Regions from separate parts of the Micromonospora sp. NPDC047467 genome, predicted to be linked through region 1. Evidence: riboswitches for the same ligand, from Rfam matches in the RefSeq annotation. Region 1 holds a riboswitch; the other holds the start of a gene.

Region 1 (4,803 bases):
GAGAACTTCCCGCTGGCCGGGTCGGGCTACGTGCTGCGGCGGGACATGTCGAACGCGGTCGAGGTGCTGACCTCGCTGCTCGACACCGACCCGCTCGCCGAGGCGCGCTGGGCCACCCGCCGACGCTACCTGGGCGACTTCCCCGCCGACGCGTACGCCGAGGCGTTCCTGACCGCCGCCCGCCGGGAGCTGGCGCCGACGCACCAGGCGACCGAACGGCCGGCGCAGCTCACTCCCCTGACCTGACCCACCGCTCAGCGGTACGCGTCCAGCAGCGCCAGCACGGCCGCCGGGTCCTCCACGTGCGCGTTGTGCCCGAGCCCGGGCAGCGTGGCGACCGGCACGCCGTACTCCTTGAGCTGCGCGTCGGTGACCATCGGGTCGTGCTCGCCGCGCGCCAGCACCACCGGCACGTCGGTCGCCGCCAGCAGCGCGGCGAGATCGGGCTCGCCGACGGCGAACGCGCTCGTGTCCATCGCGAGGCGCCACCGACCGTCGACCTGGCGCAGGCCGGCGTCCACCATCGGATCGTCCGGCGGGACCAGGCCGGCCAGGCCGGCGACCCGCAGATAGCGGCGGGCCGCCTCGGCGCGGCTGGCGAACCAGCTGACCGGGCGGGCGGCGAGGTCGACGGCGCGGGTCAGCTCGTCCGGTGACCAGACGGCCTTGATGCCCAACCCGACCACGGCGTCCACCGGCGTCCCGGCCGCGCGGGCGGCCAGCGCCAGGCCGACCACCCCACCCAGCGAGTGCCCGAGCACCACGATGCGGTCGCCGGGCGCCAGAGCCTGGGCGACCCGCTGGGCGAAACCGCTGAAGGAGTACGACGGCAGCGGGGCCGACCAGCCATGGCCGGCGAGGTCGGGTGCCAGCCACCGCCCGGGCCAGTGCTGCTCCAACAGTGGAGCCCAGGGCAGCCAGACGTCACCTGTCGCCCCCATGCCGTGCAGCAGAAGCAGGACCGGCCTACGGTCGGCGTGACCACCCGATTCATCCACCACGGCCGCAGTCTCCCACGGTTCGCAGCCCGCGACGAGAGCCGTCGCCCCGGCATCGACGAAGACGCCGCGGGCGCCGGCCCCTCGTGGGGGTCGGCGCCCGCGGCGTCTTCGGACTCCACCTGGGTCAGGCGGAGTAGCCCCGGGTGGCGATCCAGTTGGCCAGGTCGATCGTGGTCATCCAGTACTCGGCGTTTGCCGCGTCGGCCGAGTCGGCGATCCGGACGGTACGGCCGTCGTCCTTGTAGCCCACCACCGCGACGTAGTGCCCGCCGCCGTAGGAGTGCCAGCCGCCGTTGGTGTCGACGGCGTCCCCGGCCACGTTGGCCACCACGCCGCGACCGTCGGTGATCGCGGTGACGACATCAGCCTGGAGGCGGTCCATCTGGGCCGGGCTGGGCGAGCCGGCGAACATCCGGGTCTGGTACGGAGAGCCCTTGACCTCGGCGTTGAGCACCCGGGTGGTGTCCAGGGCCGAGTTGGTGCCCATCTCGGTGGTGCCCAGCTCGGCGCCCAGCTGATTCTGGGTGCGGTTGATGCCGGCGGCGCTGAGGGCGTTGCGGGTCGCCGCCGGGCCGCAGTTGTAGTACGTGTTCTGCACCTGGTAGTCGTAGTCGAGCACCTTGGTGGCGGGTGGCTTCGGTGCCGCCTTCTTGACGGTCACGTCCGGGTCGCTGCTGGCCTTGGCGGCGGGCGACGCGGCGCTGGCGGACGGGGCGGCAGTGCTCGGGGCGGCGCTGGCCGAGGGGGACGCGACGCGGGCCTCGCTGCGGGAGGCGGCGGTGTCGCTGCGCATCTCGGCGACCGTTGTCGCGGTGTGCTGGCTGGCCGGGGCGTCATCGCCGCCGGCAACCAGGGTGCCGGTGGTGGTCGCGATGGCGAGGGCCGCGACGGAGGCGGCGGCGATCTGGTACGGACGTTCGGTGGCGAGACGACGCAGCTGACGCTGCAGGGTGTGCTTCACGGTTCCTCCACGGTTCGGGGGGAGAGCGGCACACCGGGGCAGCCCGATATTCGGGCAGGCGCCAGCGCGCGGACCGTGGTCCGCGGATGGTGAACCGCTCAGGGGAACGCCCGGCACGGCCGGGCGGGAAAGGCGGTGACCCGGGGGGGGTCAGCTCACCGTCACGAGACGGACAAGCGCGGGTACCGCTACGCCGTGAAGGCGGAGGAATGGCCGAGGGGTGCAGGGGTGCTGCATGAGGATGGAACTCCTTCCGACACCGCCTACCGGGTTAGCTGACGGATTCGGGCGGGAAGATCGCCCTACCGCGGGCCGTGGCTCGCGGATTCACCCCGGACTTACTGGTGGGTCCCCGGTTCGTTGATCACGATTGAGCGGGTCAGCGCGGCGTCGCCACTTGCGATCGATTACCGCACCGGACGGGACGACACTACTGGCCGGCCTGAACCCTGCCAAGCCTGGTTCAGCTGCGTAAACCTCAGGCGGCGCGACAATTTCTGGGCGTATTGCCACTGACGTGACTCGATGGGACGAGCGGTTACGGCGGCACCTCAGGTCGACAAGCGGACAGGTCGTCGACAATGCCGACACATCCGCGCGAACAATCCGGCCGAACGCGTCAGCCGCCCGGTTTCCGGAAGGTGTGACCGGGCTCACCGAATATTCGGGGCGTTCAGCCCACCCGGGCCGGACGCCAGCGCGCCGCAGCAGCCGGAAGGGCCGCCACCCGCACGGTTCGGCGGGGCATCGCCCGGGTCGGCCGCAGCCGAGCCGCCGCCGCGTACGCCTCGTCGGCCAGGGCACGCGCCGAGGACGCGGCCAACTCGGCGTCGCGCCACGCCAACCGTTCCCGCGCGGCGGCGACCTCGTAGTCGGCCCGCCTCGCGTTGCGGATCGCCCGGTGGAGCAGCGCCTCCTGCTCCACCGGGTGCCGGCGCGGATCCCAACCGTGCCGGTGGCCGAACACGTCGCTGAGCTGCCGCATGGCCAGGTCTCCCCGCCAGTGCGCCGCCATCGCCGCCTGGTGCAGGTAGCGCTCCCGGGCCGCGTACTCGGTGGGCGTGCGGGGCGTACGCGGGGTGGGCAGCGCCCCGGCGCCCGCGAACCGACGGGCGGCGGCGTCCGCCTCGTCGTACCTGATCCAGGCCTGCTCCACCTGCTCCTGAGCGGTCAGCCAGTCGGCGCGCCGACGGCGGGCGGTCTGCGCCGCGCCGGCCGCGGCGACGGCCACCTCCTCGGCGTACCGGCGCAGGTCTGCGGCCTCGGCGGCGGCCAACTCCCGGGCGGTGGGCGCCGGGTCGACCGCCGGGGTGTCCCGCTCGGGACGGGCGACCAGGACGGCGAGCACGGTCAGCGCCAGCAGGAGCAGGGCCGACCAGATGGCGGCGGCCTGCGGCACCTCGGTCAGGAACTGGTAGAAGACGACGGTCTCCATGGTCGGCACCTCGGCAAGAGAGCGTTGCGATGGGAAGCCGCACGACCGTCCGGGCCAGGGCGGGCCACGGGTTGGCGGGGTGCGGAGCGGTGTGTCGACAGGTGCGGTGGCGGGACGGGCGTCCCGCAGGGCTCGGGACGGGCGTCCCGAGGGCTCAGCGCCCGGGTGGGGCGCGAGGACCCGCGCTGGCCGGGTCGTCGGCGCGGGGCAACCGGTCGGCGGCCGGGCCCACCGGCAGCAGCCCGACCGCGGCGGCGGGCAGGGCACCCTCGCCGCCGGGCGGTGCCGGCTGGGGGTCGGTCGCGCGCACCGAGCCGGCCTCGTCGGCCGTGATCTCGGCGGCGGAGGCCGGGTGCCCGACGCCGACCACCGAGGCGGGCCGGTACGACGACACGGCCGACCCGACGGCGACCGTCGACGCCCCGGCGGCCGCCGTCGACGGCGCACCCGGTGAGGTGCCCGCGCCCAGCGCGAGGGCGGCGACGACGGCGAGGCCGGTCAGCACCCGTGTCGCCCAACGCGCCACCCACCACAGGGGACAGGTGAGGGCGACCGGAAGCACGGTCCCACGCTACCGCCGGCCCCGATCGGGCGCATCGGCACCGGGCGTGTCGACCCACGCCGCGCCGACCGCGTCCGACCAGGATGGACCCCGTCAGCGCGAGTCGGCGTACGTCGATCGCTCGTCGGGCTTGTCGGTGCCTCCGCTGCCACGGGCCTCGCCGCCAACGGCCTCACTGCCAGCGGCCTCGGCGTCGCCGGTCCGTTGCCGGGGGACGGCCGCCGGTCGGGCCGCGCGGCGCGGCGCGAGCCGGCGCATCAGCGGCGTCTCGACGAAGCGGTGCAGCAACCCGGCAAGAACCAGGCTCACCACCAGGAACCCGAGCACCACCGCCGGGCCACGCCAGCCACGGAAGCCGGTCCCCCAGTCCCCGCTCCAGCGCAGCACGCTCGTCATCACCAGCACATGCACCAGGTAGAAGGCGAAGGAGACCTCGCCGAGCCAGACCAGCGGGCGGGACCGCCACGGCGAACGCCGGGACCGCACATCCGCGTCCGCGGCGGCGGTGATCACCAGCAGGTACGCGACCGCGAGCAGGGTGGTCCACAGTTCGGCGCGGATCCACTGCGAGGCGGCCACCCAGGTCGCCACGAAGATGACGGTGGCCGTCGTCAGGCCGGGACCACGCCACAGCCCCCGGCGCATCAACTCGGCCGCCACCGCACCCAGCCAGAACTCCAGCGACCGCACCGGCGGGAAGATCTGGGTGAACCACCACCGACTGACCTCCGGCACCAACTGCTGCGCCGGCCAGAGCGCGAGGATCACCAGCGGCAGCGCGACGACCAGCACCCAGAGCGTCGACGGACGGGCCCGGCGCAGCAGTGGCAGCGCCAGCGGCAGG
Region 2 (4,803 bases), on a different contig from region 1:
CGGTCGCGCCGCGGGCGACGAGTTCGGCGGCCAGGTGCCGGCCGAAGCCGCGGTTGGCGCCGGTGACGAGGGCGGTGCTTCCAGCGATTTTCATGGGCGTCACGCTAGCCGACCTGACTTCTGTTGGGCAAAGTCAGGTAGGTCACGAGAGTCGCCCTCCTGGATCGGGAATATGACCCGGACGCGGGCACGACCCAACCGGTGACGACTCGTATCCTGTGCGCGAACCTCCGCACGAGCCGAGAAGGGAGACGGTGTGAGCAACCAGGCCGAGACGTTGGAGTTCCAGGCCGAGGCGCGTCAGCTCCTGCAGTTGGTGGTCCACTCGATCTATTCGAACAAGGACGTCTTCCTGCGGGAACTCATCTCGAACGCGTCCGACGCACTGGACAAACTGCGACTGGCCACGATGGTCGACAAGGACCTCGTCGCCGACACCGACGACCTGCACGTGACCATCGAGGTCGACCGGGACGCCCGCACCCTGACCGTCCGGGACAACGGCATCGGGATGACCCGCGACGAGGTCGTCCAGCTGATCGGCACGATCGCCAAGTCCGGCACCGCCGAGTTGCTGCGCCAACTGCGGGAGTCCGCCGACGCTCGCGCCTCGCAGGACCTGATCGGGCAGTTCGGCGTCGGCTTCTACGCCGCGTTCATGGTCGCCGACCGGGTCACCCTGCTGACCCGCAAGGCCGGCGAGACCGGCGGCACCCGCTGGGAGTCCACCGGCGAGGGGACGTACTCGATCGAGACGGTCGACGAGGCGCCGCAGGGCACCACGGTGACGCTGCACCTCAAGCCGGCCGACACCGAGGACAACCTGCACGACTACACCGCCGAGTGGACCATCCGGGAGATCGTCAAGCGATACTCCGACTTCATCGCCTGGCCGATCCGGATGACCGTCGAGCGCCCCGGCGCCGACGGCGCGGACGCCACCAGCGAGGTGCAGACCCTCAACTCGATGAAGGCGCTCTGGGCGCGGCCCCGCGACGAGGTCGACGCCGCCGAGTACAACGAGTTCTACAAGCACGTCAGCCACGACTGGGCCGACCCGCTCGAGGTCGTGCACATGAAGGGCGAGGGCACCTTCGAGTACGAGGCGCTGCTGTTCCTGCCCAGCCACGCCCCACTGGACCTGTTCTCCCCGCAGGGCCGCCGAGGCGTCCAGCTCTACGTCAAGCGCGTGTTCATCATGGACGACTGCGAGGCGCTCGTCCCGACCTACCTGCGCTTCGTCAAGGGTGTGGTCGACGCGCACGACCTGTCGCTGAACATCTCCCGGGAGATCCTCCAGCAGGACCGGCAGATCCAGATCGTCCGCCGCCGCCTGGTGAAGAAGGTCCTCGCCGCGGTCAAGGACCTCAAGGCCAACCACGCCGAGCGCTACCGGACCTTCTGGACCGAGTTCGGCGCGGTGGTCAAGGAAGGCCTGATCGACGACACCGACAACCGCGACACCCTGCTGGACATCCTGTCGGTGGCCTCCACCCACGACCCGGCGGAGCCCACCGACCTGGCCGGTTACGTGTCCCGGATGAAGGACGGCCAGAGCGACATCTGGTACGCCACCGGCGACTCCCGGGCCACCATCGAGAACTCCCCGCACCTGGAGGCGTTCCGGGCCAAGGGCCACGAGGTGCTGCTGCTCACCGATCAGGTCGACGAGGTGTGGGTCGAGCGGGTCGGCGCGTACGACGGCCGGCCGTTGCGGTCGATCGCCAAGGGTGAGGTCGACCTGGACACCGACGAGGAGAAGCAGCAGGCCGAGGCCGAGCGCGAGCAGCAGCGGCAGGAGTTCGCGGCGCTGGTGGACTGGCTGGGCACCACCCTGGCCGACAGCGTCCGGGAGGTCCGCCTGTCGTCGCGGCTCACCACCTCACCGGCCTGTGTGGTGGGTGACGCGCACGACCTCACGCCGACCCTGGAGAAGATGTACCGGGCGATGGGGCACGAGATCCCATCGACGAAGCGCATCCTGGAGATCAATCCCGGTCATCCTCTGGTCGCCGCGCTCCGTAAGGCCCACGAGCAGGGCGATTCCGCCGAAACCCTCACCGAAACCGCCGAGCTGCTGTACGGCCTGGCGGTGCTCGCCGAGGGCGGCGACCTGGCCGACCCGGCCCGCTTCACCCGGACGCTCGCCGATCGGCTGGCCCGTACCCTGTAGACCGTTTTCCCCGGCCGGCGGCCGCCCGAACAGTCGGGCGCCGCCGGCCGCTTCAGTCGACCTGATCGGAAACGGTCCATCGTGGTCACTTCACAGGTCAGCGGGGTTCGCAACCGCTGAGCGGGCCGCTCAGCGTGGCCCGGTGAAGAACTTCACAGCGGTTGGGCGATCGTCATCGACCGTGCCTAACGTCGGTCGGGTTCGCCACAGCGGACACCACGGCCGGCAACGCCAAATCCTGCCCCCGGTCGTCGGAACCCAGTCACCCGGGCAGGAGCGGGGGACCCAACGTTCCTCGGTGCATCGTCACCTCGGGGTGAAGCCGCCACCGCGCGGCCGGGCTCCTCGGCCCGAACCCGACAGCTCACCTCGCCGGCGTGGAGGAAGCTCACCATGACGTCTGTCTACACCCCCCGTCATCGACGGGTCACCACCCGCCGCCTCGCCGTCGGCACCCTGGCCGTCGGCGCGGTCACCGGCGCCGTCGCGCTCTTCGGGCCGGCGGCCCCGGCGCAGGCCGCGGTCAACTGGGACGCGATCGCCAAGTGCGAGTCCGGTGGCAACTGGAAGATCAACACCGGTAACGGCTACTACGGCGGTCTGCAGTTCGCGCAGAGCACCTGGGCCGGTTACGGCGGCAAGAAGTACGCCGCCCGCGCCGACCTGGCCAGCCGCGGCGAGCAGATCGCCATCGCCGAGAAGGTGCTCAAGGGGCAGGGCATCGGCGCGTGGCCGACCTGCGGCAAGAAGGGCGGCTCGTCGAGCGGCTCCGCCACGAAGTCGACGAAGTCCACCTCGAAGTCGTCGAAGTCCGACAAGACCACCAAGCCAAAGGAGCGGTCGTCGCGCGGCGAGCAGCCGGCGACCCGCAACCACGAGCGCACCACCCCGGCGGCCAGTGGCGACACGTACGTGGTGAAGCCGGGCGACACGCTGTCCGAGATCGCGCAGAGCCACCGGCAGGCCGGCGGCTGGCAGGCCCTGTACGAGCGCAATCGGCAGCTGGTCGGTGCCGACCCGGGTCTGATCTTCCCGGGTCAGCGGCTCAGCCTCTGACGGTTGACACACACGAACGCTCGGCCGGGTCACCGGCCGAGCGTTCGTGTGTGTCGTGCTGTCAGCCCGGATGCCCGTGCGGGCCGCCGTCACGCCGCCGAGACGGACGCCTTCGGCCCTCGCTGCGACGCCGCCGGGCCGGCGTTCCAGCCCCAGCGGGGGGCGGGCACGGCGGTCTCCCCGGGACGGTCCGCGCCGCCGTCGATGGGAGCCTCGGCCGAGTCGTGGTTGCTACGGGACAGGCGCAGCGACTGCTCGGCGCCGTTGCGGGCCGCGCACGGCCAGGACTGCCCGGCGCACTGGAGGTTGCGGCAGAGACCCTCGTCGTCCGGCTCGTGGGCGCTGAGCACATCCACCGCCAACTGCCAGAGCAGAGGGTCGGTCACGTCGTGCGGGCGTTCGGTGCGACGGCTCGGTCGGTTGCTGGTGTCGTCGGACATCGTGTGGGTCCCCCCTTGTCAGGCTGTACCCCCCAAGGGTCACCTGTCAGCCGCTGGCTAAACCGCCGACCTGCTGTGATGTGTCTCCGATCGCAGCTTGAGCAGGTGGAAAAGCACGCGGACCGGTCAATCTGGCAGCCGCGGCATCTCGACGCCCGGGTCCCGGCCGAGCAGCACCGCGCGGGTGAGCGCCGTCGACCCGAACCGGTCACGGACCGCGTCGACCGCGGCGTCCAGGTCGGCTCCGGGGGTGGCGTCGAACGGCAGCTCCGGTTGAACAGGGTTGTCGTCGAGGTTGCCCACCGACACGCCGATCAGCGTGACGCCCCGCCGGCCGACCTCCGGCAGCGCCGTCCGCAGCAGCGCCCGCGCGGCGGCCAGCAGGGGTGTCGTGTCCGCGGTCGCCTTGCCCAGGGTGTGCGAGCGGGTGGCCCGGGTGTAGTCACCGAAGCGCAGCCGCAGCATCACCGTGCGCCCGGATCGACCGGCCGCCCGCATCCGCCGGGTGACCCGGTCCACCAGGCCCGCCAGGATGGCGTCCAACTCCGCGGGCGCGTGCGGGGTACGACTCAACGCGTGCTGCGCGCCCATCGAGCCGCGCCGTCGGCCGACCTGCACCGCCCGCGGGTCGCGATTGTGGGCCAGGGCGTGCAGGTGCCGGCCGGCGCCCGCGCCGAGCAGGGACACCAGCGCCGCCTCGCCGAGGCGGGCCACCTCCCCGACGGTACGGATCCGCCGCTCGCGCAACTTGGCGGCGGTGACCGGGCCGACGCCCCAGAGCCGTTCCACCGGCAGCGGGTGCAGGAACGCCAACTCGGCGTCCGGCGCGACGACCAGCAGCCCGTCCGGCTTCGCCACCCCGCTGGCCACCTTCGCCAGGAACTTCGTCCGGGCCACACCCACCGTGATCGGCAGGTGGACCTGGTCGCGGACCTCCCGGCGCAGCCGCTCGGCGATGTCGGCCGGCGCCCCGGCCAGCCGGCGCAGGCCGCCCACATCGAGGAACGCCTCGTCGATGGAGAGCCCCTCGACCAGCGGTGTGGTCTGCCGGAAGATCTCGAACACCGCCCGGCTGGCCCGCGTGTACGCCGACATCCGGGGCGGCACCACTATCGCGTCCGGGCACAGACGACG

The links. A riboswitch is a leader RNA that binds a small molecule or an ion and turns the genes downstream of it on or off. The one in region 1 is predicted to bind cyclic di-AMP.
Region 2: it holds a riboswitch for cyclic di-AMP, as region 1 does, so the genes downstream of both, ABZ780_RS21925 (transglycosylase family protein) here and ABZ780_RS27705 (C39 family peptidase) in region 1, are expected to answer to the same signal.

The regions. Positions count from the first base shown of each region.
Region 1 is NZ_JBEYTO010000012.1:74,831-79,633, forward strand. Features, by position in the region: gene ABZ780_RS27695 (CDP-glycerol glycerophosphotransferase family protein) at 1-246, shown strand, start outside; gene ABZ780_RS27700 (alpha/beta hydrolase) at 255-1,001, opposite strand; gene ABZ780_RS27705 (C39 family peptidase) at 1,126-1,962, opposite strand; cyclic di-AMP (ydaO/yuaA leader) riboswitch at 2,208-2,349, opposite strand; gene ABZ780_RS27710 (hypothetical protein) at 2,636-3,397, opposite strand; gene ABZ780_RS27715 (hypothetical protein) at 3,552-3,959, opposite strand; gene ABZ780_RS27720 (acyltransferase) at 4,053-4,803, opposite strand, start outside.
Region 2 is NZ_JBEYTO010000007.1:404,423-409,225, reverse strand. Features, by position in the region: gene ABZ780_RS21935 (SDR family oxidoreductase) at 1-94, opposite strand, end outside; gene htpG (molecular chaperone HtpG) at 257-2,173, shown strand; cyclic di-AMP (ydaO/yuaA leader) riboswitch at 2,393-2,565, shown strand; gene ABZ780_RS21925 (transglycosylase family protein) at 2,567-3,229, shown strand; gene ABZ780_RS21920 (hypothetical protein) at 3,319-3,669, opposite strand; gene dinB (DNA polymerase IV) at 3,796-4,803, opposite strand, start outside.